2 regions of the Dyadobacter aurulentus genome follow, and region 1 is predicted to be linked to the other one. Evidence: riboswitches for the same ligand, from Rfam matches in the RefSeq annotation. Region 1 holds a riboswitch; the other holds the start of a gene.
What was found. A riboswitch is a leader RNA that binds a small molecule or an ion and turns the genes downstream of it on or off. The one in region 1 is predicted to bind thiamine pyrophosphate.

Region 1 (9,866 bases):
CCACAACGATGCCGCAGAAATGCTTCAGCAAACACTTGATCAGGAAGGTGAAACCGACCACAAGCTGACTGAGCTGGCAGAGGCTTACGTGAACGAGGAGGCTAGTGTAGAATAAACTGGCATATGTGTTAAAACAAAAAGTGGTGACCTGCCTGATGCGGGTCACCACTTTTTTTCTGTATAAAGATAGTACACTAGGTCAGATTCAACTTTCCGTGATCACCTCCTTCCGGCGTTGTGCCGGTTAATGCCGCCTTGAGCATCGAGAAGAATACGACCATTTTCGAAGATGTAGCATCCCAATATGCAGCCTCTTCGGTTACAACCCTGATTAGCACCAGATCGGGATCGTCTTTTCCTTCCGGAAACCAGGCTTTCGACATGACATTGAACAGTTCCTCCTTTTTCGCCTCGTCGTGAACCTGTCCGGCATTACCGGAAATACTCAGGTAGGTATTGTTTTTAGGTTCTGAATAAATCAGGGTTACCGACTCGCCGTTATTACTGGCCGGCTCGGAGTTACGACTAGCAAAAAACCACACATTTCCTTCATTATCAATCTCCTGCGTAGTCATCGGGCGTGAATCGATCCGGTTGTTTTTGTAAGTGGTGTACATACAAAAACGAATGTCCTCAGCCAGCGACTTCAATTTTTTTATCGCTTCTTGATCTTCAAAATCCTTTTCCATGATGGTGTTTAGTTTGTCTTATGAATCATTTATCAAAAGATCCTAAAACAACCATTCCATAGGGGAAACGAGCAAAGTCTATTCCCTTACCAGCCGCTCATATTCCCGTTTGGCCAGCGCATCTTCATCCAGATTGCCGTATGCGGTAAAATAATGCATTCCCAGCCCGATACCCCAGCCCAGCATCGGAAAGACCGGCCAGGGAATGGGGTTGAAATTTGGATAGTGTGTGAAGAAATACAATAGCCACAGGCCGGCGTTGATGATCAGGTAGGTGCGCAAATGAATTTTGAAAGCTGCCCTTTTTTTCGCCTTTTTCCATAGAACTGCATCACGCGGAGTTTCCATCTTCTTTTCGTTTTTTGGTTAGATGAATCAGTTGCCTATAATATCCTGATGTTCAGGAGCTATAACTCAAAACTAACGAACTGGCGGCCTGAATTCAATCTTCACCCGACGGAGTGTAGAAATTCCCCGACGAAAGAACGAAATGCAGGGGTAAACTTCAATGTACCTTCTAAAATTCAAGCCGGTAATTTAAAACGGGTATCAGCCCGGTTTGCGTGATCAACTTCACCCGATCTGTTTTTTTATCATAGTACCTGTCAAATGCATTCAACCGGTTGGTCACATTCTGAACGTCCAGGGAAATCGTCGACGCGGTACGTTTCTTGTTTTTCGTATAGCTCACGCGCACATCGCCCCTGAAATAATGGGGAAGTTGCTCCGAATAGCTTCTTGTCCAATCACGCTCGGTCCTGCCTTTTTCCCGCGATTTTCCGAGGTCGACCGGCGTAGACATATTGCCTCCTGCGGCCAGGAGCTTGATATTTGCTGCAAAAATGTTCGTTTTGTTTTTACCGACACGCCACTCCTTCCCAGCCAGGAGATTCTGCACAAACTTCCCGTTAAACCGGCTGTCCCGCTCAATGCCGTCGCGGCCTGTGTATTTGGACTGGTAAAGCGAGGTAGTGCTCATCAGATAAATCCCGCCTGTCAGCGACTTCTCGATTGTAAGCTCCAGACCATAGCTTTTGCCGGTCCCCTCGCTCACCAGGGAATCGCTTACGAAACCTGATATTTCGTTCATCAGGGAATTATGCAGCAAAAACGGACTGGTTGTGTTCGCCGGGCCTATCGGGACGTGATAGTGATGCTGATAGTAGGTTTCTGCCAATATCCGCCAGCTTGCCGAAGGCCTGAATTCATACCCCGCTACCAAATGTGCCGATTTCATTAGTTTGAGGTCTTTGTTGATCAGATTATCCTGGCCCTCACTGGCCTTGATTTGTGTGAAGTAGGTAGAAATGGATTCCGTTTTACTATGCAGGCCAGCCCCGAAACTAACCGTTGACCTTGACGCAACTGCCCATTTTAGTCCTACACGCGGCTCAATGGAATGCTGTTTGTTCAACCCCAGCAACATCGCATGTACCCCTGCATTGACGGTAACATTCGGCGAAAGCCGCGACTTTAACTGTCCGTAAGCCTGAAAAAGTTGTGTACTGCCTTGTTGATCGACATTTTTAACCCAGGGTCCGTCTTCATTATCCTGGTCAAAAAGATTGAAGTCCATATGATTGATAATCGCTCCTGCCCTGATCGTGTTTCTTGCATTCAGTTTATAATTAAAGAGCGTCGAAATTCTTAAAGTCTGGTTGATAAAATTCTGCTGAAACGCAGTCCCATCCTCCTTGTCTACAAAATCACCGCTTTGCTTGGTCGCGGCATACGAGACGATGGTTTCCATGTACGCTTTGTTACTGATATAGCGCAGATAGTTTACCCCTATAATTCCCCTGTTGGACGTAAATTTCTCCTTTGTCTCTTCATTATTGATGGTGGAAGTACTGATCCCGCCCATTCCCCAAACCGAAACCACCGCTTTTTCATCATAAGGCAGGTAAACTTTAAACGCTCCGTCCTGAAAATCGTTGACAGCATCACCGCCAACCTGCACTCCTACTTTACTTAAAATGGATAAGGTAGAATAGCGGTAATTGGCCAGATAAGAAGCACCACCTTTGGCTCCGATAGGCCCTTCGGCTGCGAAATCAAGCCCCAATACACCGGCCTGCATAGCGTATTCACGCTTTTCATTATTGCCTTTTCTTAATTTCAGATCGAAGACCCCGGAAGTAGCATTTCCATATTCAGCGGGGAAAGCACCGGTTAAAAAATCCGAATTTCCCAGCACATTGGCACTCAAAGCACTTACACCACCACCTGATGAACCTTCGGCAGCGAAGTGGTTGGGGTTGGGAATTTCAACGCCTTCCATTCTCCACAGTAACCCTTTCGGGCTGTTACCCCGAATGACGATTTGGTTACCGCCGTCGTCATTGGTGGCCACTCCTGCAAATGAAAGTGCCATCCTCGCCGGATCATTTACGGAAGCGGCGAAACGCTTGGTCTGGTCTACCGTAAAAGATCGCCCGCTCACGCTGACCATATCGTTAAGCGGTGCACCGGTCTCCTTCTGCGCTTTTACAACCACTTCATCCAATGCTTTAAAGGATTCTGTCAGTCTCATATTCAGCTCCACTTCCTTTCCCGACCCTACTGAAATCTCCTGCAGAAATGCATCGTCATAACCAAGCGAGGTTACTTTTATGGAATGCCTGCCAACAGGCACCTGCGGGATCCTGAAATTTCCTTCGGTATCTGTAACCCCTCCCTGAATAGGATTGAGGGAAGTAATAATCACGTTCGCACCGATCACCGGCTGCTGTGATTCTGTGTCTACGATCCGACCCTTTACAGTCTGCGTAGGTTGCTGAGCAAAAGCCGCAACGCCGAATGCGGCGGCAATCAGAGAGAAGAAATACTTTTTCATAGCTAGTTGTTTCGGTCTTGACAACTTAGCTACGGGCTACCCTAATTTTTTTCGGAAAGATTGATTGAATGGTATTTTGGCTGTATGCTTTAGGCCTTAGGCTGTTGGCTATTGGCTGTTGGCTGTTGGCTGTTGAGTAATCTTACACGATTAAAGTTAAATCAGTAAAACATAAAAAGGCCAACGGCTAATGGCTAACAGCTAACATCCTAAACCATACAGCCCAAAGCCACCATCCAGCTTATACGCCCCATCCCAAAACAAATATTCCATTTTCGTTGCCGTAATATAGGCTTCGATCATTCTTTGGCGGGTTTGTTCTGACGCGGACGCTGCGAGCTGGTTGCATATGTTGAGGGCTTTCTGAACGGAATGTGCAAATTCTTCGCCCGCGTAGGCATTGATCCAGTTTTGATATGGATTAGGGGTGGTTTGATTGGCGTAAATATGGTCGCCGACTTTTTTGTAAATCCAGAAACAGGGAAGCAATGCAGCCACTGAAACTTCATAGGGTTCAAATGCACTGGTTGCGAGCAAATAATTGGTGTAAGCAAAACAGCCTGGTCCCTTTCCCGAATCAAATTCAATCTCGTATTCCTTGAAATAACTCAAATGCAGCGCCCTTTCTACTAAAATTGCATTTTGCGCAAATTCCAGGAAATCCAGCAGCTCATGACTGTTAGCTGCCCTGGTACCGGTCATTGCAATTGCCCGGGCGAAATCGGCGAGATAAAGTGAATCCTGATAAATGTAATATCTAAATTTTTCGGGCGGCAGACTACCTTTTTGGAGCTCCTGATTAAATGGATGAAGCTTTATTTTTTCATAAATCGGCAAAGTCTGCTCCCAGAGCAGGTCCGTAAATTTCGTCATATTAATTGCATTGGAACGGGAGAAAAAGAATGGTTCAGCGGTCCGGGCCCGGCTCCTGTCGTCACATTTTTGCCAGCCTCAATAGCGCCTGAAATGTATTTTTTTGAAAAAATGATTGCTTCGGGAAGTGAATTTCCTGTTGCTATAAATGATGCAATAGCCGAGGACAATGTACAACCGGTGCCGTGCACGTTCGGACTGTCGATATATTCGCTTTCCATAATCAGGGTATCCTGGTTTTTTTGGGCAAAAATATCAGAAAGCACCGGGGCAACGAGATGCCCGCCTTTTAGCAAAACCGCATTGCAACCCCGCCGTACCATTTCCTCGGCGGCTATTTTCATCGCCTCAACCGATTCAATCTGCTCTGAGATCAATATCTGCGCTTCGTCGAGATTAGGGGTTATCAGGTTTACCTTTGGAAAAAGCGCCTCCCAGAGTACAGAAACCGTTTCGTCCTGGATGAGCCTCGATCCGCTTGTGGAAACCATCACCGGATCGAACACCACAAATCCCGGCTTGTATTTAGCAATGATCTCCGAAATCACAAGCGCTACTTCAATCGTATTGACCATCCCGATTTTGACCGCATCAACAGTGATATCTTCAAATACCGCTTCGAGCTGCGCCCTTAGAAATGCAGGCGGCACAGGGTGTATTGCACTCACGCCCAATGTATTCTGCGCCGTGAGCGCCGTAATCGCGGAAGTTCCGTAAGCACCCAGAGCTGCGATGGTCTTCAAGTCTGCCTGAATACCCGCGCCTCCTCCGCTATCGGAGCCAGCGATGGTCAGTACGGTTGGGTAGCGGTTCAGGGCTTGTTGGGGGCGGTTGGGCATTGGTAGGGGTGGTTGGGAGTGGTTCGGGGTTGATGGGGTGGTTCGGGGTTGTTAGGAGGTATGGTTTGGTTCTTTGGCGGCCAGGATCATGGATTTCAGACGGAAAGCGGCTTCGTAGGGGGAAGTTGCGCTGCAAATCGCTGATACTACCGCTATTCCGGTGGCTCCGTTTTGCATGGCGGCGCCGGCATTGGTCAGGTTGATCCCGCCTATGGCAATAAGCGGATGTTTGCTTTGCGTGCTGATCCCGCGAAGCCCGTCAAGCCCCCAGGGTTTTTGCGTATCGGTTTTAGTAGGTGTTTCAAACAGCGGACTAACGCCCAGATAAGAAATATCCCACTCCTCTGCCTCAATTACATCCCGATCATTCTCGACCGAGATACCTATGATCTTTTCAGGCGGCAGCATTTGGTTCAATAGTTCAAATGGCATATCATTCTGTCCTACATGCACACCGTCGGCATTGGCTGCCAACGCCACGTCTACACGATCATTGATGATCAGAGGCACATTGTAAGGTTCCAAAATAGCTTTCAGCCGTTTAGCCCTATCAATAAATGCCCGGGTGGACAATGTTTTTTCTCTGAGCTGCACCATGGTAACCCCTCCCTGCACAGCTTCCTCAACCACCCAGAGCAAGTCGCGGCCAAGACAGGCGGCTTCGTCGGTTACCAGGTAAAGCTGAATATCGGTTTCGGGAGTTGCCATTGCATATTGTTTAATCAGGATACTTTGATTTTGGAAAGTTCGGCCAGGTGTGCCGGCGTAATATCAGACAAGCAATCCAGAAATGCAACCTGAAACGAGCCGGGAGATTTGGCATTCCGGTATGCCAGCTCACCACAAACGCCCATCATTACCGCTGCCGATACGGCCGCTTCGAAAGGATCTGCGACCGTAGCGGCAAACGCGCCCGCAATCGCAGTCGCCGAGCAGCCCATTCCGGTCACTTTCGTCATCAAAGCCACGCCGTTTGAAACATAGGCGGTTTGATTCCCTTTTACGATTACGTCCACTGCGCCGCTTACACTCACTGCGCAGTCAAATTTCTTACTCAATGCCCAGGCCGCTTCCAGGCTCAGATCTGAGCTGGCGGTACTGTCAACACCTTTTGTCTGCACATTAGCACCGGCCAATGCCAATATTTCCGATGCATTTCCGCGAATGATCGCCGGGGAAGCTACGTCTAAAAGTTCCGTCAAAGTATTATTCCGGTAACTGGTCGCGCCGGCGCCTACCGGGTCGAGCACGATGGGTTTCCTCAACTCGCCGGCCTTTTTCATAGCTGCTTTCATGCCGGCAACCCAGGGCGGAGAGAGGGTGCCGATATTAATGACCAAAGCCCCTGAAATCGACACCATTTCTTCCACTTCTTCCACCGCATGTGCCATTACAGGCGACGCTCCCGCAGCTAACAATGCATTGGCCGTGTAGTTCATCACCACAAAATTGGTAATGTTGTGCACCAGCGGTGTGGTATTTCTGAGGTTAACAAGGTTTTGTTCTAAATGAAAATCCATATCAATGTATTTAATCGGACTGATGGAACGGGCAAACCGGGGGAAACTTCGACTTATTTCTGGTTTTGTATTTGCGTAAAAGAACGGGTTAGTAACACCCTGCACGCTTTTTCCTCCGACAGTATCAACTGTTTCAGGTTCAAAGGGTATGAATCTCAGTCCTCTTTTTGGACACCCCCAAAGCCATTCTTATTTGCGAAAGTAGTAGTTTTAAGGAGTTATTAAAAAACATTTCACCTAATCCGAAAGCGCAGATTTCGATTTACAGAAAACATATAATGATCAAGGCAGCAATATTTGATATGGACGGGTTGCTTATCGACTCGGAACCGATGTGGCACCAGGCGGCGCATGAAGTAATGCAGAAAGTTAATTTTAAATTGACCGAAGAATTGAAACTGCAGACAACGGGATTGTCAATCAAGCTCTTCCTTGATTTTTGTCATAAAATCCAACCCTGGAACACCCCGAGTTTTGAAGAGCTTGAAAAAGAGATCCTGGAAAAAGCACATACCCTGATCCTGAACAACGCCATAGCAATGCCCGGTGCGATAGAGTTGCTCAAAACACTGAAAGCGGAGGGCTTGAAACTGGCAGTAGCTTCGGCTTCCCACATGGAGCTGATCGAAGGTGTGCTGGAAAGGCTGGGAATCACCGATTTCTTCGATACCTGGCATTCTGGGGAACTGGAAGAATTCACCAAGCCTCATCCCGCAGTGTATTTGACAACCGCCAAAAAACTGGGCGTGAAACCGGAAGAATGCATTGCATTTGAAGATTCCCACGCCGGATTACGGTCGGCGCACGCGGCTGGAATGGTCACGATTTCGGTACCTGCGGCCGAAGTTTTCAAGGATCCGAAATTTGATATGGCGCATTACAAAATCAGCTCGCTGGAAAAATATATATTGGGCGAAATGTCGGGGGTACCTCAGAGTGTGGTGGAGGAGTGAGGAGGATTTTGATTAATTGTTGATGCTTTTGTCATTGATCATTAGTGGTCATTGATTGTCGTTAGTTGTCATTGATTGTTTGATGTTTTTTTGGACACTCTCAAATAAAGCATTGGAAAAGAATTGCAACAACACCTGACTATATAATAACAACTAATGACCACCAATGACAAAAATGACCAACCATCCCCACCCTTTTCCTAACTTCCCACAGGCATGATCGGACTCCGGCATTTCAGTATTATGATCATGATCAGGATCGCAATTATTATCCTGAGTGTGATCGCATTGGCATGGCTTGCGGCCAGACATACCAATGAAATGCTTGTTTACGTGCTTGGAACGATCTTTATTTTCGTCCAGGCTTCGCTGCTATATCAGTATGTTACGAATGTCAACCGCAAGCTGACCTACTTTCTGGAATCCGTCCGGTACTCCGATTTTACGATCAACTTCCGGTCTGACAATAAAATGGGGCGGACGTTCAAGGAGCTGAACCAGCAATTCAATGAAGTTTTGCATGCATTCCGGCAGGCCAGGGCTGAGAAAGAAGCCAACCTGCAATATCTGAATACGATCGTACAGCATATCGGCACGGGACTCATCACATTCGACAGTACCGGGCAGGTGAATCTGATCAATAATGCAGCTTTAAGAATGCTGGGTATCTACCGGCTACACCAACTGATCGAACTAAAAGACAAGCACCCAAGACTATACGAGCTGCTTTCCAACCTGAACAGCGGCGTGAGAGAGCTATACCGTACCCCTTCCGACCAGCCGCTTGCATTGCAGGGAGCAGCGATCCAGCTGCGGGGCATGTGGGTGCGGATCGTGGTTCTGCAGAATATTCAAACCGAGCTTCAGCAGCAGGAAGTAGAATCCTGGCAGAACCTGACGCGCGTTTTGCGGCACGAGATCATGAATTCCATGACACCGATCGTTTCCCTGGTAGGTACCATGCGGCTCATTGTGAATGAGGACATCGAAAAATCCACGAGTGACCAGGAGGCTGTGAATGATCTCAAAGAGGCATTATCGACCCTCGAAAAAAGGAGTAAAGGGATGATGCAGTTTGTGAATGCATACCGCGATTTTACGACATTGCCCAAGCCCGTAATTGCTAACAACAATGTCTCCGAGCTTTTGCACGAAGTATTGCAGCTGCTGCAAACCGATCTTGTCAGGTCGGGTGTATTGTGGAAGTTGTCGGTCAAACCGGAAACGCTGATTGTGAAAGCCGACGCCAGTCAAATTCAGCAGGTACTGATCAACTTAGTCAAAAATGCGTCGGAATCGTTCTCCAACCAGACCAACCGGCTTATTACCCTATCAGCATACCAAACGGACAACACGGTGATGATCGAGGTAGCCGACAATGGTGACGGCATTGAACCTGAGGCAATTGAAAATATTTTTATCCCGTTTTATACGACTAAAAAAACGGGTTCGGGTATCGGATTAAGTCTTTCCCGCCAGATCCTGCAGCAACATAACGGCCAGCTGAATGTAACTTCCGAAGTTGGAAAAGGGACTGTTTTTACGTTGATTTTTTAAGCCGGTAAGAATCGTACATACTTACAACCTTTTTTACCCCACACAAGTCTTTTCTAGAAATTTAATCAGCGTTCTATGAAAAAGCTTCTGTTGATCGTTACCGGGATTTGCTGCGTTTTTTCCTGCCAGAAAACTTACATTGATAAAGATAACAGCCTTGCTTACAAGGAAACGATCGAGATCAATGACGTGCCAAGAGCTACCCTCACTTTTTTCGATTTTTACGACGGCCGCTGCCCGGAAGATCTCACTTGCATATGGGGAGGCTATGCTTTTGTGGACTTGCTGTTGTCGGGCGTGACAGCTACTGGCCGGGTTGAAGAGCACGTTGAAATTTGCCTGGGAGAGTGCGGGGTTGTGCGCAAAGACACAACCGAGATTGCCCGCATGGTGAATGATACGGTTGTCAAATCTTTTGCGGGACAACAATACAGATTCATACTTTCATCACTGACTCCTGCCCGAAAATCAACCGATACCCCAAATAAAGAGAATCACCGGATCAGGCTCAGAGTGGAGAGGCAGTAAGGCTTCCCCAGATCTTCCAGGAACTAAAATCTATACGTTATGAAAAAGCTTCTGTTGACGATTGCCGCCTT
Region 2 (9,866 bases), 4.8 Mb from region 1:
CGTGCCCCGGACCTTCGATAATCGTCTGCACATCGTGCTTCCAGGCTATTTTCGTCAGCTCGCCCAGCGTTTCCAGTTCTGCGAATTGAGCAGCATCGTTTGCATCCGCAATGCAGCCCGGACGCAACCCGTCGCCCAGTGAGAATGCTACATCATACGCTTTCATAATCTCGCATATATCCTCAAAATGCGTGTAAAGGAAGTTTTCCTTGTGATGGGCCAGGCACCATTTTGCCATAATCGAGCCGCCCCGCGACACAATCCCTGTGAGCCTTTTAGCCGTCAGCGGAATGTAACGGAGCAAAACACCCGCATGGATCGTGAAGTAATCCACCCCCTGTTCGGCCTGCTCGATCAGCGTATCACGGAACAATTCCCACGTAAGGTCCTCGGCTTTTCCATTTACTTTTTCCAAAGCCTGGTAAATTGGTACAGTACCAATTGGTACCGGAGCATTTCGGATGATCCACTCACGCGTTTCATGGATATTCTTGCCGGTCGATAAGTCCATGATCGTGTCTGCGCCCCAGCGGCAAGCCCAGACAGCCTTTTCAACCTCCTCTTCAATGCTCGACGAAACCGCAGAGTTACCGATATTGGCATTGATCTTGACCAGAAAATTCCGGCCAATGATCATCGGCTCGCTTTCCGGGTGATTGATATTGACCGGAATCACCGCCCGGCCCGCCGCCACCTCCTGCCGGACAAACTCGGGCGTAATGAAGTTTTTAGGCGTATTCGCGCCAAAACTATGACCCGCGTGCTGGTGCGCCAATGCGTTCGATTTCTCTTTTAATGTATCAAAATGCTGCTCGATACGCTGGTTTTCGCGGATTGCGATATACTCCATTTCGGCCGTGATAATGCCCTTTTTCGCATAATGCAGTTGGGAAACATTCTGTCCGGCTTTCGCGCGAAGCGGTTTGCTGATATGCGCAAATCGCAGTTGATCGAGGTTTTGGTCAGCCAACCGCTGCTGACCGTATTGCGACGAAATCGCTTCCAGCTGCTCCACATCCTGCCTCGCTTTAATCCACTCTGATCTCAGCTGCGGAAGTCCTTTTTTCACATCAATTTCGAGGTCGGGATCGGTGAAAGGCCCGCTGGTATCGTACACGGTAACAGGCGAATTTGGCTCCACAGCACCGTTGCGACCGTGAATTTTAGTATCGTGCAACGCTATTTCGCGCATGGCGACGGAGATGTTGTGCAGTTTTCCGGGTACATAAATTTTCCGCGACGCCGGGAACGGGGTTCTGGTGATCACGCCGCTTTCGGGCGTTTTTTCGACTTTCATAAAATAAGGATTTTGGGCAGGCCGCGGCCGAAGAATGGCGCGGTGCGGTGAATATTTTCAATTGACTAATTTGATAAATGCCCCTAGCCGCCCTGCGTGGCTTTGATCAGGGTAATGCGGTCGTGGGGTTGGAGCAGGTACCCCTCCCACTCCGACTTCGCAAGCACCGATTGGTTGATCGCGACGGCAATGCCTTTGAGCGTATCAGGGAAAAGACCTGACAAAAGCTGCTGTACCGAATACTGGTCGGGAATTTCTCTGGATTGATCGTTGACGGTAATTTCCATTCTGAAAAACGTTTTGTGAGAAAAACTTCAGGAATGGACCTTTGGAAAGATACATTGAGATACAATAGCAGTATCTCTTACTTTTCCCTTCGGCAGTACTAACTGCATCAGGTTCAAAGGGTATTATCTCAGTCCGCATATCGGGACACCCCTAAAGTTTCGACAAAGCTATTTGAAAATCCCGGCTATCAAAATTTTGTTTACTGGAAATCGGAGAACCTTTTCACTTCCGGCCGACTGAAAGCAGAACCGGTCAACCCAAAAATCAATAATAAAATATTTGCGAAAACCAGCGCAATGCATTGCGGTTCAGGGACTACAAATGCCAGCACAGAAGTGAACAGCACCAAAAGAAAATTCGCCAGCGCCGTAACACGATAAAGTATACGATCGGGGATAACAAGGTTCATATAATTCAAAAATCCGCTCAACAGCAAGGTTAAAGCGCCTGAAAAAAACCAGACGGCCGGTTCATTCAAGCTGGCATGCGCTATCGGAGTGTAAATAATGTGTCCAATGGCAAAAACCATCTGACTTATAATCGAGTATTTATACAGGCGTTTCATGGATTTTAATTTTAACCAAATAGATATTGCAAAACTAGGACGCTGTTTCACAGCAGGATAGTAAAAAACCGACAATCCGCTATTTGTCGGTTTTTTACTATTCCGGCTCAGTTTGGGTTTATATTTTTGTGCGTAAAAAGGAATGGTTTGTTTAAATATTGAAACAAAAGAGTGAATTATGAATCCAAGAATCTCAGAATCTGAATACCGCCATGGTCTTATGGACGGTCTCTGGAAAAATGAAATGTTCCTCAAAAAGTCAGAATTAGATCCTAAAATGATCGTTTTGATGAAATATCGGGTATCGCAGATCAATAGTTGCGCCTATTGTCTGGACATGCATTCCAAAGAAGCGATACGTCTGGGCGAGAGTGATTTAAGGTTACATGGAATGGCTGCCTGGAAGGAAGCGCCTTACTATTCCGAAACGGAGCGCGCGGTATTCGCATTTGCAGAGGCACTCACCAATATCAATGTGCAGGATTTGCCACAAAAAGCATTCGACGACCTCGACCGCTTCTTTACCAAATCCCAAATCGCCGACCTGATATTGGCCGTCAGCCAGATCAATACCTGGAACAGGGTGTTGCGCGCATTAGGCAGTGTACCAGGCAATTATAAACCTGGTCAATTTGAATAGACAGGAATTGCGGCAGTGCCCCGGTAACTACAGATAAGTGGATCCGGGGCAGTTATGTTATTTTTGTGAGTCAAAAATGACGTCTACAAACATGAATTGTCAACTGATCCCCGCGCCGGAAATTTTGAGGCAGTATATCCGGTATTACAGTATCATTGATTTCCGTGACTGTCAGGCCGCTGAAAAGTCGGTGAAATGCTTTGCCGATCGCTACCCCCGACTTGTCGTGCGAGAGCCTGGGCAGAGCACCGTGACCCGGCGTGAGGACAATATACAATTACCGGGATCCTATCTCTCCGGCATTGACACCAAAGCAACAGAATATCAGGTCCGCGGCGAATACGCGCACATTGGCGCCAGTTTTTATCCTCAGGCGTTAAAAGTTTTTTTCAATATCGACTGCTGTGAACTGGTAGACCAGACCGTTGACCTGTCGCTTTTTATTCCGGCCGGCACACTGGAAAAAATCTGTGAGGTACAAACGCCGCAGGAAAAGATAGCGCAACTCAATCAATTCTTTGTCAACAGGTTGAACCAAACAAAATTCGAAGATAAGGTCATTAATGACATCATTCACCGCGATGCCGAAAGTGGTAATTTCAGGGTCGGGAAATACCTGAACCGGTACGAGATTTCAGAACGAAGCCTGGAAAGAAAATTCAGCGAATCGATAGGTGTCTCACCGAAAACCTACCTTCGCATCATCCGCTTTGAGCAGGCGCTCGAACTGGTACTGTGCAAATATTATCCGCACCTGTCAGAAGTCGCGCATTATTTGCAGTACACGGACCAATCGCATTTCATTAAAGAATTCAAACAGTTTTCGGGATACCAGCCGGTCTTATTTCAAAGACAAGAGCGACTAGGGAATGAAAGTGCGGCGTTTCTGATGCGCGAAACGGATTGAAACTTCTTCAAATAACCAAGCAGAGACCCTGCTTAATTACCTTGTTTTTGAGTGGCCTTTTCCACCAGTTTTTCCACTGCGTTGCGGACAGCTTGCTTATACGTTACTTCTTTCAATTCGTCGTATTTCGATAGTTCCGCCAATATCAGCGGCAGATAAATAAATTTCCGGTCTTCCTCGTAATGCTTTCTCAATCGCTCGGTATCGGCTGCATTCCCGCGGTTTCGTGAAATCATAATTTCGCCCGCCCGCACGAAATGTTCGTAAACGCAGGCTTTCCAGGCTGTATAGCCCTGGTTGGACATGACCTCCTTAATTGGCTCAAAAAGACTTTTCGTTTCGGAAATCATATTTCCGGGAAGTTTATCAATCACCGGGTTCACGAACGAATGCCCGAATTCATGCGTGCTCAGTTCCAGGAGATGTTTTTGATCGTCAAAACCCATATCAAGTCTCAGTGAATCTTTGAAATTGGGTATATGAAACGCGCCGAATACATGGAAAGCGTACTTTTTTCCTTGCTCCGAATACCTGATGCCAAAACCCATTCCCGGCGGAATGGTAAGGCTCGGAACCAGGATATAGCTGTCCAGATGCGCCTGGTAAAACTTTTCCATGGTTGAGATGAAGCTACTGTCGGGCAAACCGCTCTTCACCTGTCCTATCGCATTGGCATATTTCGGCCGATTTTGTTTAAGGTAAATGTCGAAATCTACTTCCTGCCACAACCCGTTCATCGCCGCTATAAATGCTACTGCATTCGTTTTCGCTTCTGCTGTATCCTTTTTTGAAGAAAACCGGAGATAATGGGCGGGATCAATATCGTCGTGCAGCTTTGCATGGGGAAAATCGTCGAGCTGGACCAGCAGAGTGATGAAGTAATCCAGCCAGATATCCTGCGCAAAACCAACCGCTACTGCCAGATTTTTGCTGTTTTCAAAGGATTTATACTGGCGGTACAAATTCAGTCCGTAAGCGTAGCGCGCTTTCGTCCGGGGAGAATAATCGCTGGTTTCAGCCTGCGCTCCTTCATAACCCAGGAAATAAACGAAGCCCAGCAGCTCCACATTTTTATTGATTTGTATTTCAAATTCCCCCGCGGTTTTGTCGCTGCTTTGAGATTTACAGACAGTGGAAGAAAGCCAGATCAGGAGAATCAGCGGTAGCAATTTTGCATTCATTTTTCGACAGCTTTGATGTTTTTGAAAACACAAAAAAAGCGCCTGTGAAATCAGAAAGCGCCCTGCAACGCATTTCCGGACGTCCGGAAACGTGATTCCGGACAATGATGTCGGCTCAGGAAGACTGCCCGTTTCAGGTTATTTCCGCACGAGCAGATATTGAGAAGGAGATTTGCCCGTATGCTGCCGGAATACCTGGTTAAACGTAGATTTAGAATTGAAACCCGCCTCCAGAGCCAGCGCCAGAACGGTCTTATGCTGCTCTTTGGGATCACCCAGTTTACGGATCACTTCCTCTACACGGAACCCGTTAACAAAATTGTTAAAATTGGAAGCGCAGTGCGTATTCACGAGGTACGATACATAACGGGAAGGAAGATTCAAATGCGCGGCTACATCTTCGACCGTCAGCCGCGATCTGGTATGCAGTCCATCCTGACTGAAAGCGGCATGGAGACGCTGCAATTCGACCAGATCATCGTATTGGATAAATTCGGGCTTGTCGACCGCTTTGGGCTTGTGCAGCGAGGGCAGCATAAAAAAGGACGGATTGAGATAGCCAATATAACCCAGGCCAAACAAGCAAGCGGTGAGCATATAATTAACCCCGGTAAAAATCGGCCATTTTAAAATTACACCTGCAAACCAGAGTACCGTCAATACAAGCATGAAGCTGAATAGTCCGTATAAACGTACATATTGCCTCAGGCTAAGGCTGTCAAGTTGCTTCCGCCATGCGATCCTGAATCGTGAAAGTTTCTGTGCATAAATCCATAAAACACCCACCATTCCCAAGATGGGCATTATTTCAGTCCAGAAGAACCAGAAAGGATTGTCGAGCAAGGAAGCCCGCTTCACATGCAGAGAGCCCGCGTAAGTCTGCCAGAAACACCGGAAAGCGATTTCCCCGGCAATAGGAAGGAAAAATAACCAGTAGTGTTTCTTAAAGTTATAATCCGGCGAAGTAGTGAGCCGCGCAAAGAACCAGAGCGCCAGCGGAAGAACAAGGTAACTCTGGTAATTCCAGAACCGGATCGCGCCGGGCTGCTGGTGATAGCGTACCTGGATACCCCACGCATTCAACAGCTCCTGGGAAAGCACGAACAGGATCAGCCCGAGAAAAAACCCAGCCCGCGGGCCTTTTGCGCCACGTGCGATCAGCGACAGGCTGAGGACAAAACCCTGTCCCGAAGCCAGTAAAAAGGCAAAGGCTTTCCAGTTTTCCATTTAAATATCGAAAGATGAGAGCTCCGGCAGCAACATCTCTTCCGTCAAAACATCTTCGTGAGGAAAGTTAATGCAGCCAGTGCGGCGATACAAATTTCTCATGACGAAATCCAAAAAACAACGATGCAGGCCGGGTGCAGGAATGGATACTTCCAGACACTCATTAAATAAATTACATTTATTCTAGTAGAATTTCCATCGCTTTGTGTTTGCAGAGTATAGAACTACCGGTTTATCTGCTTCAAAATGTCTGACTTAGCCATTAAAGACGAAGACAGTGATTTACTTCAGCTCGTTGCGCAGGGGGATGAGAAGGCTTTCAGGATTGTCTTTAACAAATACCATAACCGCCTCGGGGCCCATCTTTTTCGTATCACCAGGTCGCACGAACTGGCTCAGGAAGTGGTACAGGATATATTTCTGAAGATCTGGCTTAACCGGGAAGAACTTGCTTCTGTCCGGAACTTCAAAGGCTATTTATATGTGATCTCAAAAAATCATGCATTGAACTGCCTGAAAACGAATGCGATCCAGAACAAACTCACCACCGGCCTGGACGACAACCTGGATTTCGGGACCGACGAAACGCAAGAGGAGAACGCGCATTATCTTTTGCTCGACGAAGCCATTGACCGCCTGCCACCGCAACAGCGTCAGGTTTACCTCATGAGCCGGCACGAGCGGCTGAAATACACAGAGATAGCCGCCCGCCTGAGCCTTTCGAGGGAAACGGTAAAAAAATACTTGCAGATATCTTCTGAATCCATCACCTCTTATGTTCGTAAGAAACTGATAGTGAGCATACTTATTTGCTCGTTATTTTTATTTTGAAAATTTTCGAAAATCGATACCCCCTTTTATTTTACTTTTCCTGTCTTAGCTACAAGACCGATTTCTTACAGATCTAAATGCTTTTTTGGTATGGAAATATCCTCTTCCAGGCTGGCGCTTTTGTTCAGCCGCTATTATGCAGGGCGGGCAACAGATGCGGAAACAAACGAGCTGATGCACCTGATCAGAATGTCAGAAGATGACGAAGAACTGGCGGGCCTGATCAAAAATGCCTGGGAAAACCTGCATCCGGATGAAAAGGAGTTTTCGGAAGAAGAGAGCGGGAAAATGCTCTATTCCATTTTACAAATAGCTGAAAAACAAGATATTGATCATGAAGAAGAAGAAAATGTTCGTCCATTGTGGTGGCTGCGTTATGCGGCAGCGTCTATCCTGATCATCGCCGGATTTTCGCTTTACTGGCTGAGTAATCGCCCCGCTAAAACCCCGGAGGTTGCGGTCACCGGGCGGCAGGTCACTGATATACCGCCCGGTGGCAACAGGGCAATGCTTAGCTTGTCGGACGGCCGGCAGATTGTATTGGATAGCGCAGCCGACGGATTACTGGGCAGCCACGGAGAAGCCCGGTTCACTAAAATTGGTGACGGAGCGCTGAACGTTGCTGTATCTAAAACATCACAAAAAGCTGATTTACATAACAATACCCTTTCCACTCCGAAAGGCGGACAATACCAGGTTACACTCCACGACGGAAGCAAAGTATGGCTGAATGCCTCTTCCTCCATTCGCTTCCCGACCGTATTTGCAGAAAATAACCGCATTGTGGAAATTTCAGGCGAGGCTTATTTTGAAGTGGCAAAAGACAAAAACAGGCCGTTCAGTGTCAGATTCGGCACTTCTGAGGTGGAAGTACTGGGCACGAGCTTTAATATCATGGCCTACCAGGATGAAGCAGCTTCCAAAACGACGCTTGTGGAAGGTTCGGTTAAATTAAAGAACGGAAAGGAATTCAAAAAGCTGAAACCGGGCGAGCAGGGTACGATTCAGGCGGGCAGCCCGATCCGTACTGCGCAGGTAGACACGGAACGCGAGATAGCCTGGAAAAACGGCTTGTTCTTTTTCAGGGACTTCGGCATCGAGGAAATCATGCGGCAGGCGGCCCGCTGGTATAATATCGAAGTGAGCTACGAAGGGAAGATCCCAAGGCGGCAATTTACCGGCAAGGTTTCGCGGAATGTCAATATCTCAGAGCTGCTGAATATGCTACGCTATGCCGGAGTGAATTGCAAAATCGAGCAGAACAATGTCATCGTGAAAATGTAATACAAAAGAAGCGTATACACTATATCGTTAATACAATTTACCCACTGTTCCTAAATCCAAAACCTATGAAAGCCCGGAGGAAAGCACCACCATGAATGCCTGACCTGCACTACCGGACATAAAAAAGGGAAGATGCTGCGAACATCTCCCCTGGTAAGTTCAGAAAGTGCGAAAAAACCTTGTGACAAGTCTGTTTCATTTTATCTAAACCTTACAAATATATGCAATTAAACCTTTTACCACAGAAAGGGGGATGCAGCTTCATATCCGTGCCTCCCGGACTGATCTTGACGATGAAACTAATCACGTTTCTGCTGGTGGCCACGCTTTCTCAGGTCGCGGCCAATGGATTTAGTCAGAAAATTTCGCTGAACGAGAAAAACGTTCCCCTGGAAGTTGCGCTCGCAGCGATCGAGAAGCAGACCGACTACCTTTTTCTGTACGATAAACTCGATATTCCCAAAGGTCTAAAGGTCAGTCTGAGCATCCGGAACGCTTCGATTGACAAGACTATGAATCAGTTACTAAGGGATGTACCGCTTTCGTACAAGATATTCAACAAAAGCATCGTGCTCCGGAAAGAAGTGCGGACGAAAGAGGAAAGCATGGCTGTTCCGGAGGCGCCTGAAAAGATCCGCCACACGATTACCGGCAAAGTGTCCGACGATAATGGTGAAGGCCTGCCGGGTGTAAGTATATTACTGAAAGGCACGCAGAGCGGCACTACCACCGATTCACATGGAAAATACAGCCTGGAAGTAGATGATGAAAATACGACATTGATTTTCAGCTTTGTAGGTTATACCAGCCAGGAAATCGTTGCGGGAAGCCGCACGGAAGTGAATGTACAGCTGCTCGTTGATGTCAAGGCGTTGAGCGAAGTGGTGGTGATCGGGTACGGTACGATGAAGAAAACCGACCTGACAGGTGCAGTAGGACTTGTTTCGAACAAACAAACTGAAAATCAGGCGGTGCCAAACCTTGCGCAGGCATTACAGGGCAAACTAGCGGGACTGAATGTGCGGCAAACCAACGGCGGGCCGGGTGCAGGTGCGGAGATACGCATTCGCGGAATGGGCAGTTTCGGCGCAAGCTCGTCACCGCTCGTGGTAGTCGACGGTATTATCACAAGCGGCGGCTTGACCGACCTGGATCCTAACAGCATTGAATCGGTAACTGTGTTGAAAGACGCTTCTTCGGCAGCCATCTACGGTTCTCGTGGTGCGAATGGTGTGGTACTGGTAACTACCAAACGAGGGTCTATCGGAAAGGAAGTGATCAGCTTTCAATCCATGTATAGTTTCGACCGGCCGATCAACAAGATCGGTACCGTAGACGCGGCTACTTATGGTGCGATGGTAAACGATTTTTACGTAAATCAGGGAAAGGAAGCGCCTTATGCCGATCCGGCTTCACTCGGAAAAGGGACCAACTGGCAGGATGAGATTTTCCGCACCGGCGGCAAACAGAATTACTCCCTGTCTTTCAGCGGCGGTACCGAAAAGAACCTGCATGCGATCACGATGAGCTATTACAAAGGCGACGGTATTGTGCTGAATTCCAAATACAGCCGCGCTAACTTCCGCGTAAACAATGATATCAAGCCACTGAAAGGACTGAAACTAGGCAGCAGCTTTGGTTTCAGC

Region 2: it holds a riboswitch for thiamine pyrophosphate, as region 1 does, so the genes downstream of both, thiS (sulfur carrier protein ThiS) here and thiM (hydroxyethylthiazole kinase) in region 1, are expected to answer to the same signal.

Annotation. Positions count from the first base shown of each region.
Region 1 is NZ_VSRN01000001.1:1,362,872-1,372,737, forward strand. Features, by position in the region: gene FXO21_RS05280 (YciE/YciF ferroxidase family protein) at 1-115, shown strand, start outside; gene FXO21_RS05285 (pyridoxamine 5'-phosphate oxidase family protein) at 195-689, opposite strand; gene FXO21_RS05290 (2TM domain-containing protein) at 768-1,037, opposite strand; gene FXO21_RS05295 (TonB-dependent receptor) at 1,207-3,525, opposite strand; gene tenA (thiaminase II) at 3,727-4,398, opposite strand; gene thiD (bifunctional hydroxymethylpyrimidine kinase/phosphomethylpyrimidine kinase) at 4,395-5,237, opposite strand; gene thiE (thiamine phosphate synthase) at 5,289-5,945, opposite strand; gene thiM (hydroxyethylthiazole kinase) at 5,960-6,757, opposite strand; TPP riboswitch at 6,851-6,946, opposite strand; gene hxpB (hexitol phosphatase HxpB) at 7,036-7,710, shown strand; gene FXO21_RS05325 (sensor histidine kinase) at 7,927-9,267, shown strand; gene FXO21_RS05330 (hypothetical protein) at 9,343-9,795, shown strand; gene FXO21_RS05335 (hypothetical protein) at 9,835-9,866, shown strand, end outside.
Region 2 is NZ_VSRN01000001.1:6,173,326-6,183,191, forward strand. Features, by position in the region: gene thiC (phosphomethylpyrimidine synthase ThiC) at 1-1,297, opposite strand, end outside; gene thiS (sulfur carrier protein ThiS) at 1,381-1,584, opposite strand; TPP riboswitch at 1,652-1,747, opposite strand; gene FXO21_RS25580 (hypothetical protein) at 1,785-2,150, opposite strand; gene FXO21_RS25585 (carboxymuconolactone decarboxylase family protein) at 2,329-2,790, shown strand; gene FXO21_RS25590 (helix-turn-helix domain-containing protein) at 2,882-3,697, shown strand; gene FXO21_RS25595 (DUF4932 domain-containing protein) at 3,730-4,878, opposite strand; gene FXO21_RS25600 (helix-turn-helix domain-containing protein) at 5,017-6,105, opposite strand; gene FXO21_RS25605 (RNA polymerase sigma factor) at 6,352-6,936, shown strand; gene FXO21_RS25610 (FecR family protein) at 7,027-8,220, shown strand; gene FXO21_RS25615 (TonB-dependent receptor) at 8,442-9,866, shown strand, end outside.